Regions from separate parts of the Heyndrickxia sp. NPDC080065 genome, predicted to be linked through region 2. Evidence: a T-box and tRNA genes for the amino acid it is inferred to sense, from the RefSeq annotation. Region 2 holds a T-box; the other regions hold tRNA genes.

The links. The T-box of region 2 lies ahead of ACQKP0_RS02440 (arginine--tRNA ligase). A T-box ahead of a tRNA ligase gene usually reads a tRNA of that ligase, here a tRNA-Arg.
Positions count from the first base shown of each region.
Region 1: it encodes a tRNA-Arg, which carries the amino acid that the T-box ahead of ACQKP0_RS02440 (arginine--tRNA ligase) is inferred to sense. The anticodon was not compared.
Region 3: it encodes a tRNA-Arg, which carries the amino acid that the T-box ahead of ACQKP0_RS02440 (arginine--tRNA ligase) is inferred to sense. The anticodon was not compared.

Region 1 covers NZ_JBNNWS010000001.1:188,805-195,286, forward strand. The annotation lists gene ACQKP0_RS00905 (MIP/aquaporin family protein) at 1-199, opposite strand, end outside; gene fdhA (formaldehyde dehydrogenase, glutathione-independent) at 504-1,721, shown strand; tRNA gene ACQKP0_RS00915 (tRNA-Arg) at 1,879-1,951, shown strand; gene ACQKP0_RS00920 (hypothetical protein) at 2,281-2,424, opposite strand; gene ACQKP0_RS00925 (GNAT family N-acetyltransferase) at 2,766-3,329, shown strand; gene ACQKP0_RS00930 (hypothetical protein) at 3,393-3,542, shown strand; gene ACQKP0_RS00935 (GNAT family N-acetyltransferase) at 3,580-3,993, opposite strand; gene ACQKP0_RS00940 (bifunctional folylpolyglutamate synthase/dihydrofolate synthase) at 4,381-5,697, shown strand; gene ACQKP0_RS00945 (IclR family transcriptional regulator) at 5,743-6,482, opposite strand, start outside.
Region 2 covers NZ_JBNNWS010000002.1:54,420-60,901, reverse strand. The annotation lists gene ACQKP0_RS02465 (oxalate decarboxylase family bicupin) at 1-536, opposite strand, end outside; gene ACQKP0_RS02460 (arsinothricin resistance N-acetyltransferase ArsN1 family A) at 759-1,265, shown strand; gene ACQKP0_RS02455 (ArsR/SmtB family transcription factor) at 1,406-1,753, shown strand; gene arsB (ACR3 family arsenite efflux transporter) at 1,778-2,833, shown strand; gene arsC (arsenate reductase (thioredoxin)) at 2,847-3,269, shown strand; gene ACQKP0_RS02440 (arginine--tRNA ligase) at 3,589-5,451, opposite strand; T-box leader at 5,493-5,709, opposite strand; gene ACQKP0_RS02435 (TetR/AcrR family transcriptional regulator) at 5,956-6,482, shown strand, end outside.
Region 3 covers NZ_JBNNWS010000016.1:74,554-81,035, forward strand. The annotation lists gene ACQKP0_RS18960 (glutaredoxin family protein) at 76-318, opposite strand; gene rpoN (RNA polymerase factor sigma-54) at 428-1,768, opposite strand; tRNA gene ACQKP0_RS18970 (tRNA-Arg) at 1,922-1,993, shown strand; gene clpP (ATP-dependent Clp endopeptidase proteolytic subunit ClpP) at 2,273-2,866, shown strand; gene ACQKP0_RS18980 (HPr family phosphocarrier protein) at 3,054-3,311, opposite strand; gene whiA (DNA-binding protein WhiA) at 3,395-4,354, opposite strand; gene ACQKP0_RS18990 (gluconeogenesis factor YvcK family protein) at 4,572-5,552, opposite strand; gene rapZ (RNase adapter RapZ) at 5,549-6,439, opposite strand.

The DNA of each region.
Region 1 (6,482 bases), on a different contig from region 2:
CTGCCGGATTTAAATGTGCACCTGATATACTTCCAACTGCGTATACGCCCATTGTTACAGCTAGACCCCATCCGATCGTAATAACAATCCAACCTGCTCCTTCTGCCTTCGTCTTCCTAAGGACAACCCCTCCAACAACGCCTCCACCAAAGATAATCAAAATCATGGTTCCAATCATTTCGGCAAGAAATTCAGACATTCTCCTATCCCCCCTAAAAAATTATTACAATCTTAACAAGACATTAATAAAGACATTAAAAAAACCCCATTTCAATATGGATTCATCTCTTACCTCCCTTCGATGATCATTAAATAAATATGCTACTTTTTTTTAAAAAGACGAGTTAAATAGATTAAATTTTTAAAGAGGTCCCAGTTTAATTTTCGCCGCTATTAAATCCATTTCTATAATAAGAACTTGTTCTAATTTTTCTGTACATGCATACACATTAGACTGTACGGAAAAAAAGAAAGCAATTCCAAAGTGAGGGGGAGATTCTAAATTGTCGGGAAATCGAGCAGTTGTTTATAACGGGGTAGGAAAAGTTGCGGTGAAGGATATTGGTTATCCTGATTTAGTCCTGAGAGATGGACCTGGAGTAAATCCGAGAAATGTCGGCCGAAAATGTGATCATGGAGTTATTTTGAAAGTTGTCACTACTAATATTTGCGGCAGCGATCAGCATATGGTACGCGGACGAACGACAGCACCTGAAGGCCTGGTGCTTGGTCATGAAATTACAGGTGAAGTAATTGAAGTTGGACGTGATGTCGAATTTATCAAAAAAGGCGATCTTGTATCAGTACCATTTAATATTGCGTGTGGCCGTTGCCAAATGTGTAAAGAACAAAAGACCCATGTTTGCTTAAACGTCAACCCTGATCGACCTGGTTCTGCCTACGGTTATGTGGATATGGGCGGCTGGGTAGGCGGACAATCAGAATATGTAATGGTTCCATATGCAGATTTTCAACTACTTAAATTTCCAGATAAAGAGCAAGCGCTGGAAAAAATTCTTGATTTAACAATGCTATCTGACATCTTCCCCACAGGTTTTCACGGTGCATACTCTGCTGGAGTTAAATCTGGCTCTACCGTCTATGTCGCAGGCGCAGGACCAGTTGGTTTAGCCGCTGCACACTCAGCTCAATTACTTGGTGCTTCAGCAGTAATTGTTGGGGATTTAAATGCAGAACGCCTTGCACAAGCGAGAAGCTTCGGCTGTGAAACAATCGATTTAAGTCAGCATGACAATTTAGGCGAACAGATTGAACAAATTCTAGGTGAGCCAGTTGTGGATGCGGCAGTAGATTGTGTAGGCTTCGAAGCACATGGACATGGTCATAATCATACAGAGGCACCTGCTACTGTTTTAAATTCAATTATGGATGTGACACAAGTAGGAGGAAAATTAGGTATTCCTGGATTATATGTAACAGGAGATCCAGGTGGAATTGATGAGGACGCAAAAATTGGTTCACTTAAAATTCGTTTCGGTTTAGGCTGGGCGAAAGCACATACTTTTGTTACCGGTCAGACACCAGTTATGCAATACCACCGAAGCTTAATGAAAATGATTTTACACGGGAAGGCCCAAATTGCTAAAGCCGTGAATGCCACATTAATTTCACTTGATGAAGCACCTGATGGCTATGCAGATTTTGATAGAGGTGCAGCGAGGAAATTTGTTATTGATCCACATGGGACAGTAAGAAGATAGATATAGAAAGGATGCCCCTATCGTTTTAGGGACATCTTTTTTTATAGTGATATTAAAAGAAGTATCATGATAAAAGAACTAAACAACAGAAGTGAACATTACCTCTTTTCAAAAACAAATTATTACTATATAATATTTAATGCACGTTAATTACTATGGCTCCGTAGCTCAGCGGATAGAGCGTCGGTTTCCTAAACCGTGCGTCGGAGGTTCGAGTCCTCTCGGGGCCGCTAATAGAAATACAGAAAAGACAAGGGTTTCAGCGATTTTGAATCCCTTGTCTTTTTTTCATTAATCTATATTTGATACGAATTTTGGCACATAAGGATTTTTGTTTGACATTTTCTATAATTAACAAGAAGGAAATATCGCTATTCAAGCCTAAAAGGAGCGATTAATGAACATACACCTAAAGAAAAAATACTAACCAAAATAAAAACACCTCCAAAGAGATGTAAAAAGTAATTCCTATTATTCTCACAATATATAGAAATGGGTCATTATCAGAATAAAAATTACTCCTGCTCTGGTAACCATTTTGTCACCTTCCTAGATAAGTTTAATGGATATGATACAGATACATAAAGTCATACTCTTCTTCAGTTAAATCAAAGAACTCATTTTCCTCATCTTGTTCTTCGTGATCGTCGTAAAAACTAAGTGTTTCGTTTCTTTTAAATAAACTAAAGAACTTCTTAAACATTTAAGAACCCCTCTCCCTTAGTTTTTTCCTTACTAATACAACTTATCATCCTTTTATTAAGGTAATTTGAAGGGGAGGTTAATGATTCGTAAAAGCATCACTCTTTTGTAAACCTATTTCCTTTGTAATACTCCTAACCATTTTATTTATTTAATATTTCAGTAATTTTTCATATATAATTATCTTGCATAAAGTAATTACCAAAATGTTTTAAATAAGGAAGTTTGTTTCTTTTGGGAAATTAACTGTTAATCAAATGATTTCTTAATAGCCGTGGTTTGCAGGAAATATCTCGCTGATAAGAGAATATTAGTTTAATAGCTTTTAAACGGAGGTTAACGATGGAAACGAATATTTTTATAAGCGAAAAAGTGAAATTAGCGGCACTTCTTGAGGAGGATTTAGAAAAAATTCCTGCATGGTACAATGACACTGAGTTTGCTCACCTTTTTGATGCTCTGCCGGCTGCACCAAAAACTAAATCTCAATTAGATAAATGGTATGAGTCATTTTCCGATTCGAATTCCCAATATCTTTTTGCAATTAAAACAGTAAATACCAATGAATTTATCGGATATATTGAAGTGAGTGATATTCTATGGAATCATCGAGTAGGCTGGTTGGCCATAGCAATTGGTGAAAAGAATCAGCGCGGAAATGGATATGGGTATGAGAGCCTTAAACAAGCTCTAAATTTTGCCTTTTACGAGTTGAATCTTCACCGAGTTCAGCTTACAGTTTTTAGTTATAATAAGCCTGCTATTGCATTATATAAAAAACTCGGCTTTCAACAAGAAGGGATATATAGAGAATTTATTCATAGAAACGGAGAAACACATGATATGCTCCTTTTTGGACTACTAAAAAGAGAATGGGAAAGTAGAACCGAAAATAATGAAAAATAAATGAAATAAATGTGAAATTTCAATCATCGTTCTGCATACCTTTTAGTAAAGGGGATGAAGATTATGATTGAATGGCTTACAACAATCGGAGTTCTTGTTTCAGTAGTCGGCTTTGGATGTTGGACATTTGTTTATGCTCTTAAACTAGTATTGAAATCCGAAGATGCTAAAAGGATTGATCCAGTACCGATGGAACTAGATAATAGCAAATGAGGATGACCATCGTTGGTCACCCTCATTTGTTTTCTTGCTATTGATTCCCTGCTTGCCGATGATAATTTCTAAGCAACATTCCTTGCGATCTTATCATTCCTACATTCTCATAGTAAGGCTGGAGTTCTTTATCACAAAGCAAATCTACCATGTAAAAATCTTTACACTGTTCGAACATTATTTCTAGTAGTCTCTTCCCGATTCCCTGACCCTGGTATTCTGGTAAAACCTCGAGAAGCGGAATATATATAGAATATACTCCGTCACTGATGGCAGTAATAAATCCTACAACTTTATTAGTTTTCACATCAATAGCAACAATGGCCCGGAAACTACTTTTTAATATCTCTAAATGTACACTTGGTGATGGATGCTTTGGCCAACCTTCAAAAAATCCTCCATCTAACATTTCTTGTGTAATATTTTTAACATCTGATTTAAACTCTATCACTTTATTCCTTCCTTTACATAAGAATTTAATTAAGAAGGAATGATAATCAATAAAATAATAGCCCAAACATTTTTTATTCCCCTTTTAATAAGATCTCTATATAATCAATTCGATCCTTCCTTTAATTTCTCCTGCAAACCAATCGTTATTTCTAGATAGGTTATGATAAAATTTTATCAAGCTCTTTTCTAAAACTTTATTACTATCCGATTCAAGTAAAATATCTACTAGGATTTTTACATCTCTGATTAATATCCCTATTTGAAAAGAAAACTAAATATATCAGGAAAAGGGCACGTTTCCCATACTTATAAAGAATGGGTTTATATCCGAAAAGCAACGATCTGCATATCACTATATTCTTAAACACATTAGGGGTTTTATACTGTGACAAATACACAATACCAACACACCTTGGGCTATCTTTCCCAATTTAATAGTCGTTCAATGAACAGAAAAAATGGCTTTCACCATAGAATCCTTGAGGATTTACTTAATTTATTTTCGATTAATCTAAAAGAGTTCAAGTTTATTCAAATCGCAGGATCATGCGGAAAAGGAAGTACGGCTCATTTTATTTCATCCATCCTTACCGCCCATTCGTATGATCACGGCCTTTTTACCGGTCCGCATCTAAACCATTATGAAGAAAGATTTTCATGCAACGGTCAAATGATTGATCGTGAAGATTTTATTACGATTGTAATGGAAATTGAAATGAAATTGCACGATTATGAACTTGAACATGAAGTTGGGCATATGCATGTAATGATTGTCATTGCTCTTCTTTATTTCAAACATAAAGGAATTGAGCTTATTGTTTTTGAAAACGGAGTTGGCGGTAAAACGGATCCTTCCAATATTATTGATCCAATTATTTCCGTCTTAACCGAAATTACACTCGATCATTCCCATTTATTAGGATCAACCATCGAGGATATTATTTTAGATAAATCCTGTATTATCAAGCCATCAACACAATATGTTATCTGTGGAATGAATAATGTTCAGGCTCGGAATTATTTGTTTAGAATTGAACCATATGGTGAATCAAAGTATTTTTTTATCAATCGTAATTACGGTTTTTTAATTAAGCAATCCGATGAAACAGGAATCACTTTTTATTATAAAGGTGTACTAATGGAGCTTGAGGATCAAAAACTATTTCTCTTAGGCACACACCAAGTGCAAAATGCCAGTAATGCATTAGCCGTCATCGAAGCTTTGATCAATCTCGGATACAATTTTGATCCAGCCATCATTAAACATGCATTAGCCAATGTTCATATTCCCTGCCGTATGGAGTTGATTGAAAAAAGCGGTGTAAACTTTCTGTTTGATGGTGCACATAATACATTAGAGTTAAAAACATTAAGAGAAAATATTGATTCATTAGGTTTGAATATTTCCCATATCATTTTATCTATATCCTCAAATAAGGATATTGAAAAAATGCTTCACTCTATAAAATTTGAAGGAGCTACCTTTATCATCACACCACATCCATTTTTAGAGCGGAACAGTAGTCCCGCAATGATTGAAAAATCACTGAAGGCATTAGATAAAACCCAATATATTTTCTATCAAAATTTACATGATGTGATGAATTATATTTTCCAGCAGCGTAATGAAAATAAGGTCATATTAGTGACGGGGTCACTTTACTTAGTGGGATATGTAAAGGAGTTTTTAAATCGAATATAATAAATTGAAAAGGAGCCCAAAGCTTGGGTTCCTTTTAATATTTCGTTATGGACTGATTAATCGATAGCCCATTTCCGAAGAAATACTCTCCGCAATCTTCATAGTCGATTCTTTTATTACCTCAAGATGCTCACCTTCAAAACGATACGATGGACCGCTAACCGCTAATGAGGCGATAACCTCACCATGATAATTATAAATCGGATAAGAAACACCTATAGTCCCTTCATCCTGCTCTCCATAGCTGATAGCAAACCCATTTGTTTTGATTTCTTCTATTTCTTTTTTTAGCTGATCCTTATTTAGTAATATTTGATTAAAGTTATATAAATTCGATTCATCGATAATTTCTACTCTCTTTTTTTCAGGTAAAAAGGCCAATAATAATTTTGGTCCTGATCCAAGATAAAGCGGTGAGCGTTTACCAATTCTCGTAAATAAACGTAAAGCATGTGTGCTTTCCACTTTTTCAATATATACAGCCTCGTGATGTTGAACAATTACAAGGTGAACGACCTCGTTAATTTCGTTTGCTAATCTTTTCATATGCGGTAGTGCAATTTTTCTTAGCTCCAATTGATCGGACACTAGCTGGCCAAGTTCCATCAACTTTAACCCGAGCTTATAACGCTTATCATATTCGGAATCCTTCGTTTTCGTTAAAAATCCACAATATTCTAATGAAGTGAGTAAACGATAGACCGTTGGTTTCGGTAATTGTACTAGATCAGTAATTTCCTTTAAGCTTAACTCTGGTTTTTCTTCTGTAAAAAAATCTAGTAAAC
Region 2 (6,482 bases):
CAATCGGTTATAGTAAAGGTGTCGAACTCAGAGAAGCTGCCGTCATCGAAGACGAGCAGAAATTCACAGCCTTCTTCTAATCCTTGAATCGAGTGTGGAATTCCGGGGGGAAAGAACCACAAATCCCCCGCACCGACATCGTGTATAAAGTTCCGCCCATCTTGGTCCACCGAGGTAATGCGGGCACGGCCCCAAATCATGTATGCCCATTCTGCTTGCTTATGCCAATGTAACTCACGAACACCACCAGGCGTCAGACTCATATTTACCCCCGCAATAGTGGTTGCGATCGGCAGCTCTCTAACCGTTACTTCACGAGACCACCCTCCGTGATGTAACTGCATATGGGTGTCTGAAAAAGAGAACTTTAAATTGGGGATCGTTCCGGCATCGGTGGCGGGTGGAACTAACATGTCAGGGTTCTCGATGTCCCTCATGACGTCCCGAGGACCGAGATCTGCCGCACCCGCACCATCGTCCCTTATCGGCTGGGGCACATTTTTGTACGAAGATTGGTACCTGAGTTGTTTTTTCATAAGATAATATTCTCCTTCCACTGGTATTGTTGAAAAGAGGATTTTGTATATCATAATAATTTATGATGCAGATTTCGAAACTATATCAATTCTTGTAAAATAGACCTAGCAACACTTGTATTGAATTTTGAACGAGAAACAACACAACGTGATATTAAAAATGAACTTACTGATATATGCTGTTAGAACCAAATAAGGCAATAAGAGAGGAGTGAAAATATTATGGAAGAAATGAATATACGATTGGCATCTATTCATGATATTAAAGACATTTTGGATATCTATAACGAAGGAATAGAGGATCGGATTGCTACGTTAGAGACAGCCACAAAAGATTTAGATTATATGATTAATTGGTTCCATAAACATCAGGACCGTTACAAAGTGATTGTAGCTGAATATAATGGAAAGGTTGTTGGATGGGCTAGTTTAAACCAATACAATAATCGAGAAGTCTATAATGGGGTTGCAGACTTATCTGTTTATATTAAAAGATCATACCGAGGAAAAGGCTTTGGTGGGAGATTACTATCCATTATTGAAAACTTTGCAAAAGAAAACGAATTTCATAAAATCGTCCTTTCAACCTTTCCATTCAATCAATTAGGGCAAGGGTTATATAAGAAAAATGGATTTCGAGAGGTGGGAGTGTTTTGGAATCAGGGGAAATTGGATGGTGAATTTGTAGATGTTATGGTAATGGAAAAATTACTATTCTTAGAGGATTAGGAGTGTTGGAAATATTACTTGCTTGCAATAAATAAGTAAATAGCTATATACTTATATTAATTAATTCAAGCTTATTTATGCTTATGCTTGTCTTAACTAATATATAAGAATATATTTATATGTTTATAAGGTGTGATTCAATGAAAGAGATGACAGCAGAAATAGAAAATACTGCACTGATTTTTAAATTACTCGGTGATAAAACAAGACTGACCATTATTGCACTATTAATGGAGAGAGAGTTGTGTGTTTGTGAATTTCAAGAAGTGTTTGACATGAGTCAGCCTTCGATAAGTCAACATTTACGTAAACTGAAAGATGCTGGTCTTGTGAAAGAAGCAAGAAAAGGGCAATGGGTATATTATTCTCTAAACAATAATAGTGACTTTTATTCACTGATAGAATATGTTACAGAATTGATTCCAGATCAATCCGAGAAAATTCGTCAAATTGAAATAACTAACCCTACTCTACGTTGCGGTTGTTAGTTGTAGAAAAAAGAGGAGACAACAATGAGTAACCCATGTAAAAAAAGATTATCATTTTTAGATCGGTATCTAACTTTATGGATTTTTCTTGCTATGGCAATAGGGATTGGAATAGGTTTCATTTTTCCTAAATTGGTTAATGGTCTAGATAAACTTCAAGTAGGAACAACATCCATTCCAATAGCCATTGGATTAATTTTAATGATGTATCCTCCATTAGCAAAAGTACGATATGAAGAAATTGGCCGCGTATTTAAAGATGTAAAAGTATTAGTTTTGTCTCTTGTGCAGAACTGGATTATTGGACCGATTTTAATGTTTTTATTGGCAATTATTTTTCTACCAGATAAACCAGAATACATGGTTGGGTTAATCATGATTGGTTTAGCTCGTTGTATTGCAATGGTTATTGTTTGGAATGACCTTGCCAAAGGGGATACTGAATATGCAGCAGGCTTAGTTGCATTTAATTCCATTTTTCAAGTATTATTCTTTTCCATTTATGCCTATGTTTTTGTAACGGTAATTCCAGAATGGTTCGGTATTCAAGGTGCAGCGATTAATATAACCGTTACGGAAGTTGGAAAATCCGTATTAATCTATCTGGGAATACCTTTTATCTCTGGTATGATTACACGATTAGTACTTGTTAAGTGTAAAGGAAGAACTTGGTACGAGGAAGTTTTTATTCCAAAAATTAGTCCCCTTACCTTAATTGCATTATTATTTACGATTATTGTGATGTTCTCTTTAAAAGGAAACATGATTGTATCCTTACCATTAGATGTTTTACGAATTACAATACCATTATTAGTTTACTTCGTTATTATGTTCTTTGTTTCTTTCTTCCTTGGAAAGAAAATAGGAACAAGTTATCCAGTAACCACAACATTAGCGTTTACTGCTGGAAGTAATAATTTTGAATTAGCTATAGCTGTAGCAGTTGGTGTCTTTGGTATTCATTCAGGTGCTGCTTTTGCTGCGGTTATTGGTCCATTAGTAGAAGTACCTGTTATGATTGCTCTTGTAAAAGTCGCTTTAAGGTTTAAGAAAAAATTATTTAGCGAACAAGAACTTTAAAGGTGAGATGAACATGGAAAATAAAAAAACGATTTACTTTTTATGTACTGGAAATTCATGTCGCAGCCAAATGGCAGAAGGTTGGGCAAAAAAATATTTAGGTGAAGAATGGACTGTAAAAAGTGCTGGTATTGAAGCGCATGGATTAAATCTTAGTGCCGTAAAAGCAATGAAAGAAGTGGGAATTGATATATCCAATCAAACCTCTGATATTATCAATCTAGAAATTTTAAATCATGCAGACTTGGTTTTAACGCTTTGCGGTGATGCTGCCGATAAATGCCCTATTACACCTCCACAAACAAAGCGAGTTCATTGGGGATTTGATGATCCCGCAAAAGCACAAGGAACAGATGAAGAAAAATGGGCATTCTTTAGAAGAGTTCGTGATGAAATTGGTGACAGAATTAAACGTTTTTCTGAAATTGGAGAATAAGTAAAACGAAATGTCTTCGTGTAATAAACTTTAGAGTAAGAGAAAGTTTGAATAAATCAATTTTTTTGATGAGATGGTTCTTGAGATAATAATGAAAAATGCTGCCGATAAAAGTAGCAGTTTTTATAACTCCTTTTTATTTAATTTAATGATATTCTCGTCAAATCAAAAGGGAAATCATGATGAATATGCCAAGTATAGAATCATCTCTTTTTGTATCGAATAAATAACATTAATAATAGGAATGGAAATGCACTGTATTTATAGTTACAGTGCATTTTATGATTTTTAATCTGTTTGCTATATTTTATTTGAATGCTTACATACGATCAGGTGCCGGCAATCCTAGAACTGCTAGTGCATCACTAATCGTTTCTTTGAATTTAGAAGTGAGCCAAATTCTAAGTGCTTTCTTATCATCATTTGCTTTTATGATTGGGCATGCCGCGTAGAAGTTATTGAACAATGTTGCTAGCTCATAAGCGTAATTACATATCATGTTTGGTGATAATTCATTACTGGCTGTATATAGAGTATCCTGCCAAGTCGCGATATGTCTAAGTAAGGCGTATTCGGCTTTTTCCAATTGATTGATCTCTTCAGGTACTACTGGCTTCATATTTAATTCCACTTCAGCTTTATTTAAGATGCTAACTGCACGAGCATGAGAGTACATTAAATATACGCCTGTATTTCCGGTTACTTCTGTCGCTTGCTGTAAGTCGAAAACGACCTCAGTCAATAAGCTAAAACGAAGAAGGTAATAACGAATAGCTGCAGCCGCAATCATTCTGCTTGATAATCCATTTTGATCTGATCGTTTATTTTCGATGATCCCTTCCATCAGGTCGAGTAAGTCGGAAATTTTAATGCCTATTCCTTGTCTTCCAGACATTGCGTACGATGTTTTGCCATCTGATGTATCTATTCCAAGATCTTTTGCAGCACCCGGACTTAATGAAACTACACCATAACTAACATGACGAAGCTTCTCGGCTTGTTTTGGGTAACCTAGGATTTCAAGTGCTTGTTTAACCATTGCCTGTGGATATTCTTGTCTGTGATCGATAACATTGATTACGATATCTGCCTTACCAAATGATGAATGGGTTCCATTGATATTCGTCGTCCACAGATCTTCTGAAAAGTTTTTATACAAGAAGTCCTTTTCAAGCAATCCAAATTTCCAGAGATGATAAGCGATATCTTTAGCGGTATAGGTCAAAATACCATTTGAACGAACTAAAACTTTGTCCATGCTATGTTCGGATTCATTTTCTTCTATATTAGATAATGGTTGTTTTAATACCCAACAGCCTTCCAGCTTACCGGAAGTTTCTCGGTAAAATTGCGTTGTTTGTTTTAGCAAGCTAAATGCCGAAGCCCAAAATCCTTCCCTAACAATATTGCTCTCCCAAACCAACAAATCATAGTTAATACCGAACTCTTTCATTTCTTCGAGATGTTCACGTACAATTCGTTCAGCTACAAGTAATCCAACCCAAGATAAATTTTCATTTCCCTCTTCCAATGAGTGAAGAACATTTGTCCTTTGATCAAGTAACTGTAGATCTTTTTCATACTCTTTATTAACTTGAGAGTAAATATCCCAGCAGAAGTCACCAAAGCGTGAGTGCTCTTTCTTATGGGAAGTGTTTAATATACCTACAACAGTATCGGCAAGCTGATTTCCTAAATCATCGATATAATTATGAACTTCGACATTATATCCGGATCTTTTTAATAATCGTACGAGGGCATCGCCGATACACGAATTTCTTAGGTGACCAATATGAGCTGATTTATTCGGATTGATAGATGTATGTTCAATGACTACCTTTTCGCCATTATTGAGAGGTAAAGTAAAATCTCTCCCGGCCCACCCGCTCCAATCAATATACATATTGATAAAACCTGGAGGAGCCACTTCGATTTTGTTAACCAAGTTCTCGATACTACCTTCTTGTTCCAGCTTGTTTTTCAACATGTTCGCGATTTGGATTGGGGGCTTGCGTAAGGTTTTAGCAAGCTGCATCGCAACATTCGTTGAATAGTCACCATGCTCCAAATGAGCAGGTTGTTCAACATAAATGTTTAAATCATCACCAAAGTCGAGACCTATTTCATGAAAAACACTCTTCACAGATTTTTCGATGCTGTTTATTATCATCTGGCTTATCAATAAAAAAACCTCCTCCAAAAAAATAAAGCCTTCGTCTCTATAAAAGAGACGAAGGCTGATGCGTTCGCGGTACCACTCTCGTTGTTAAACTTATGTTTAACCACTCTGATAAGATAACGGTCTTAGCCGTGACTTCCTACTGAATCATTCAGAAGTCATCCTCATGGGTCCGTTTCTCTGTTAACTCAGTACCGGCTCCCACCGTCCCGGCTCGCTATGACTTGCATTAACAGATACTCTCCCAATCCTTGAATTTGAGATATTTTGTAATATTATATCCGAATTAACAAAAAAGTCAATCTTCAATTTCAAACCATTTGCTTGTGATTAATGACCGTGAACCTAAATGATGCTGCTGAACCTTTGTGCTGCGTACTATTTTTAGCTGTATGTATAAGTGAAATGTATTTATTTTCAAAAAATATTGACTTTTCATTAAGATAATCGTTAAATTATATTGAATGATATTTCAATGAAAATATTTTCAATATTTGGGGTGTTGAGATGGCAAAGCGTGACGAACAAAAGGAACAACGAAGAAAACTTATTTTAAAATCTGCTTTAGACCTATTTATCCGCAAAGGCTATGGTGAAACTAAAATCGCGGATATTGCAAAAGCTGCCGACATGAGCATGGGGCTGCTCTTCCATTATTTTGACTCCAAGGAAAAGCTATATGAGGAGCTCATAAGGATTGGGTGTGAAAAGCTCAAAATGGATTTTGCTTTTTCAAATAATGCTCCACTGGAAGTATTTAGAGCTGCTGCTGAAGATATTTTTAACATGGTGAGTACAAACCCATTATCCGCAAAAATGTTTGTACTTATGGAAAACGCACAGCATTTAGACTCGCTGCCGACCGATTTAAAGGAAATGCTTTCGGAAGCGGACAGATTGATCAAAAAGAGTATACCGATCATTGAAAAAGGACAGATGCTTGGAGAAATAAAAGCAGGCAATGCGGAAGCTCTTTCAGTAGCATTTTGGTGTTCTATTCAAGGAATTGCCCAATTTATCGCATTGTACCCGGA
Region 3 (6,482 bases), on a different contig from region 2:
GTGTTCAGCTCGTTTTACAACGTAAAGAAATCGCTTCACACATACCATACAGGCGATTTTATCAAAAAAAAACTATTAACAAAGCCTTTCTTTTAAACAATTACTAATTGTAAAATAATCTATTTGCCCATACTGGACAATTTCCTGATTTATCTCAATGACAGGTATCATTAATCCATATTTTTCTGTAAGCTCATCACTTTCATCGATATTCTTTTCAATCAGCTCAAAAGAATATTCGTTTTTAAGGATCGTTAATAATTCCTTCGCTTCCTTACACAGATGACATTGATTTCTTGTATAGAAAACTACTTGCATTTTAAACAATCTCCTAACTAATTCGCTTTGTTGATGGTTGAATTACATGTAGGGTACGTGTGAAGAATTTTATACGAGTATCACTAGCTAATCACATACACTACAAGATTCAGCTATATCGCTTTCGTTTTGCTGAGGAAGGAATATTTAATTGGTCACGATATTTAGCAACTGTTCTTCTTGAGACGATAATTCCATCCTTTTTTAAATCATCCGCAATTGCTTGATCTGATAATGGCTTTAATTTATTTTCCTTCTCAATGAATTGGGTAATAAGCGTCTTAACCTGCAGAGCAGATGCTTGATCATCGTCTTCATCAGAATTTTTCATTAATCCTGAAGAAAAAAAGTACTTCAATTCATATGTTCCAAATGGTGTTTGGATATACTTTTCCCTGACAGCTCTGCTGACAGTCGATTCATGAACCCCAATTTCATCTGATAGCTCTCTCATTGTTAATGGTTTTAAAAACCTTGGCCCTTTTAAAAAGAAATCGTATTGCTTCTGAATAATCATCATTCCAACCTTCATAAGCGTTTCATTTCTTTGTTGTAAGCTTTTTATAATCCATTGATAATCCTGCGTCTTATCTTTCAAAAATTGTTTTACTTGTTGATCCTTATAGGATGACATCATTGTATAATATTCCTTTTGAAATTGCACATTTGGTAGATGCTTTTGAAACAAGTTGAGCTCAACATTTCCATTCTTTATCGTTACTATTAAATCAGGAACGATATATTGCGGCTGTTCTTTATAATAAGCTGATCCCGGCCTAGGTTCCAAGGTTTTAATATAGTCAGCTGCCATTTGAATTTCATTCATTTCTATTCCCAGTTCCTTAGAAATAAGCTTCCACTTACGATCAGCAAATTCTAAAAAATAGTTTGCTAGAATTTCTTTAACAGTTCTAGGACAGTCTTTCTTACGTTGCACTTGGAGTAAGAGACACTCCTTTAAATCACGTGCACCTACTCCTGCCGGTTCTAAGCTTTGCAATAAATCAAGACATTGATTAGCTGCTTGTATATCTATATTTGAAATTTTTGCTGCCTCTTCTATTGGTATAGTTAAATAACCATTTGTATCTAGGTTATTTATAAGCTGAGACATCATTTTTTTCTCATCTTTTGGTAGCGTTTTCAAAGAAAGTTGAATAAATAAATAGTCTTGTAAGGTAGCAGACGACTGCGCAATTTGATTTATCCAATTTTTATCGTCACGTTCGTTATATTTAGATGTTTGCTTTTTTGATCCATCATAACGTATATCCATATATTTAACATTTGTATTTTCCAATTGGATTAGGGGATTCTCTGTTGCTTTTGCTTCCAAAAATGAGGTTAATTCCTGGGCCGAATATTGGAGAAGTTCTATAGCCTGCTTCAATTCCTGAGTCATAGCTAATTTTAATGTTTGCTGCTGAAATAAACCAAATTGTAATTCCAAGCGTTTCCCCTCCCTTCAGGTTAACATTATTTATTTTACATCACATTAAATCATCCGTACATATATATGAATCTTTATTCTTATAGTTTTATAATATGTATTGCATTTCTTATCTTTCTACTATATAATTGTTTATCGTACGGTTAAAACTTTGCCCTCGTGGTGCAACGGATAGCACGTAAGATTCCGGTTCTTAAAATGGGGGTTCGATTCCCTCCGAGGGCGTAAGCAAACCTCTTGTTCCTAATGAACAAGAGGCTTTTTTTATCTTTGTTTAGAAATATTCAAACTTGGCTACTATGATTAAAGTGAAGTTATTTAAAAGGTATATTCCTTCCCAATTGATACTGGGTAAAAAATTTTCAGAAATAACAAGTGATTTGTTTGACCTTTATTGACCATCAGTGTATGATAACAGTACATAAGGATTTTTTCCTTAATATAATAATTTATGAAAGATTATGACCGGCTCTATTCGCCGTATTAGTCAAAGGAGGAGCAAGTATGAACTTAATCCCTACAGTTATTGAACAAACAAATCGAGGTGAACGTGCATACGACATTTATTCTCGTCTGTTAAAGGATCGAATCATTATGCTTGGCAGCGCCATCGATGATAATGTAGCGAATTCTATCGTTGCACAGCTTCTATTTTTAGATGCTGAAAATCCTGGTAAAGATATTTCTCTTTATATTAATAGTCCTGGCGGCAGTATCACTGCAGGTATGGCCATTTACGATACAATGCAGTTTATTAAATCGGATGTTCAAACAATTTGTATCGGTATGGCGGCTTCAATGGGAGCCTTTTTACTTACTGCTGGTGCAAAAGGTAAACGCTATGCACTTCCTAACAGTGAGGTAATGATTCATCAGCCATTAGGAGGCGCTCAAGGTCAAGCAACAGAAATCGAAATTGCAGCAAAGCGTATCCTTTTCATGCGTGAAAAATTAAACAAAATCATGGCAGAACGTACAGGTCAACCACTTGATGTTATTCAAGCAGATACTGAGAGAGATAATTTTATGACCGCAGAAAGAGCAAAAGAGTACGGCCTTATCGACCATATCATTACACGTGCGGATGAAAAAAAATAAAGTAAAACTTCAATATGAAAAACAAAAAAGAACTGTTCAAAACAACAGTTCTTTTTTTGCTATATTTAACTCCAGTGCTTAGCTCCTCCAATCAAAAAACAGCAAACATTGAAGTCAAAGAGCGGACTTCTTTGGTTGGAGGTTAATTGCTGGTCAGGGCTGATCAAGGCGCTTCTTCTTTTCTTGTTTATTGATCATTTCCAATAAATTTCGCTAGCTCTTCTACTGCAACTTTTTCATCGTTTCCGATTGCACTTAAAGTAATGATAGAACCTGCTCCAGCTGCTAGACTCATTAATCCCATTATACTTTTAGCGTTAACTTTCTTTCCATCCTTTTCAAGAAAAATCTCTGATGAAAAACGATTAGCCTCCTGAACAAATAATGCTGCAGGCCGTGCTTGTAAACCGGTTTTTAATTTTACTTCGACTTGTTTCTCAACCATTTGTGCTTTCTCCCCTTTTTATTTTTAGGCTCTTTTCGTAATTCTATCAATAATATTCCTTAATAATTCTTACTAATTATTTATCAATTTGAAAGTGACTTTTTATCCAAATTGCCTGCTCGTAATTTTTCGGCGATTTCGTCAATCTTTCTCAGACGATGGTTTATCCCGGACTTGCTAATATTACCGGACGAAACCATTTCTCCTAGTTCCTTTAGGGTAACGTCCTGGTATGCAACTCGTAATTCAGCAATCTCCCTTAATTTATCAGGTAATATTTGAAGCCCTACCGTCTCGTCTATAAATCGAATATTTTCGACTTGCCTGAGGGCTGCTCCGATTGTTTTATTTAAATTGGCTGTTTCACAATTAACAAGTCGATTTACCGAATTTCTCATATCTCTAACAATTCGTACATCCTCAAAACGCAGTAGTGCATTGTGTGCTCCAATAACATTTAAAAACTCAGTAATCTTTTCCGCTTCCTTCAAATATGTGATAAATCCTTTTTTTCGCTCTAATGTTTTACTATTTAAATTGAAATAGTTCATAAGATCACATAATGAATCATTATGTTCCTTATATAATGAAAAGATTTCTAAATGATAAGATGATGTCTCTGGATTATTAACTGAACCACCAGCAAGAAAAGCTCCTCTTAAATAAGAACGTTTACAACATTTTTTCTTAATTAAGGCTGGTGAAATGTTATGGATGAAGGTAAAGCCTTCACCTAAAATTTCGAGATCTTCTAGTATATCTCTTGCTTTTGCTTTAAGTCTTACAATATAAACATTATTTTTTTTCAAACGCATTTTTTTTCTTACTAATAATTCAACAGGAGTATCATATATCCTCTTTATTAAAGTATAAATCCTTCTAGCGATCGCTGCATTTTCTGTTTGGACATTTACGATCAATATTCTATTCGAAAATGATAAAGAACCATTCATGCGAATAAGAGCTGATAGCTCTGCACGAACACAGCAGTCCTTTACCTCCAGATTTGTTAATTCCTTTTTTGTTTCCGAAGCAAATGACATTCTACATACCTCCGATATCCCTTACCTATAGGATTGCCAGTATGCTGAAAAAGCTTACCTTATTTCCTGTAAAGAAGCGAAGCTTTACTTTTTTGGCTAACTCTAGCACCTAGCCCCTCGAGGTCAAATAACCTTCCACCATGACGTGACTCCTGATGAAAAAATATTTTTGCCCGAGGCTGATCAAGGTGCATCTTCTTTTCTCGCCAGCTCCGTCCTATTCTTTATTTTCTTTTATTTCCTTATCAAGTAATGAATATAATATTTTCGCAACCTTTGCGGTGTCATGTCGGATGTATCCCTCTTTAAAAGTGAGGATTTGATCATAAATTACATCTATTCCTAGTGACATTAATCGGTCAACATCATATATTACGGGTTTAGCGAGCTCCTCTTTATATTTCTCTTGAATTTCTAAAGGAACTTCCTCATTATTAACCAAAATAGTATCAATAAACGAACAATCCATATGATCATAAATAGCTTTTACATGATCACTCGCTGTAAAATCGAGAGTTTCTCCCGCCTGAGTCATTAAATTACAAATATATACCTTTTTCGCTTTTGAGTTACAGACTTCCATTCCGATTTCCGGTACAAGTAAATTTGGTAAAATGCTTGTATATAAACTACCAGGACCGACAATAATTAAATCAGCAGACCGAATGGCTCGAATCGCTTCAGGTAATGGATGGATAACCTCTGGAGTTAAAAACACTTTTTTTATCTTCTTACCAGAATAAGGGATTTTTGATTCACCAGAAACAATTGATCCATCCTCCATTTCTGCATGAAGGATAACACTTTGATTGGCTGCAGGAAGGACTTTACCACGAACATTTAATACCTTACTCATTTCTTGAATAGCATGAACAAAATCACCTGTAATCGATGTCAAAGCTGCAATGATTAAATTTCCAAGTGAATGTCCTGACAATTCATTAGATGTTTTAAATCGGTGTTGAAACATTTGTTCAATTAACGGTTCCACATCGGATAATGCAGCTAATACATTACGAATATCGCCTGGTGAAGGGATATCCATTTCATCCCGAATCCGACCTGAACTTCCACCGTCATCTGCTACGGTTACAATTGCTGTTATATCAACTGGATATTTTTTGATTCCTCTTAATAAAACAGATAATCCAGTTCCACCGCCGATAACAACTATCCGCGGTTTTCCTTCAATTCTCATGACGATGTTTCCTTCCTCTTCTTTATATCCCTATGAGTAATACGGGTATGATAATCACTTTCAAAAAAATGTCCGATATATTCAGTTAAAGCTACCGAGCGATGTTGACCACCAGTACAACCAATAGCAATAACTAATTGACTTTTCCCCTCACGCTTATAATGAGGCAGCATAAACGATAATAAGTCTGTTACTTTCTCTAAAAATCTACTAGTTTCATTCCATTTTAATACGTAATCATACACATCTTGGTCTAGACCTGTTTTGGGACGCATATTTTCAATGTAAAATGGATTAGGTAAAAAACGAACATCAAATACTAAATCAGCATCAATCGGAAGTCCGTGTTTAAATCCAAATGACATCACATTAACTGTAAATGCCGCTTGCTTATTAATGGAAAACTCCGTTAATATCTTTTCTCGCAATTCTTTTGGCTTTATTTCAGATGTATTAAAAATTATTTGAGCCCTTCCTTTTAGCTCTTCTAACAACATTCGTTCTTGACGAATTCCTTCCAATGGTAAGCCTGATGGAGATAGTGGATGCAAACGTCGTGTTTCTTTATATCTTCGTACCAAAACAGAATCATCGGCGTCTAAAAAAAGAATACGTGGTGAAACCCAAGAAGTTTCAGCTAAGTCATCTAAAGCTTTGAATAAATGATCAAAAAATTCACGTCCCCGTAAATCCATAACAAGTGCAACCTTATTCATTTTATTAGCGGAGTCCTTCATCAGCTCCAAAAACTTTGGCAGCAGCGTTGGCGGCAAGTTATCCACGCAAAAAAACCCAAGATCTTCAAAGCTCTGTATAGCAACTGTTTTTCCTGCTCCAGACATTCCTGTAATGATTACTAATTGAACACTATTTGCACCTGTGCTCATTATTTCTCCCCCTAAATTTTCTTTCTTGCTTAACATTGTCTTA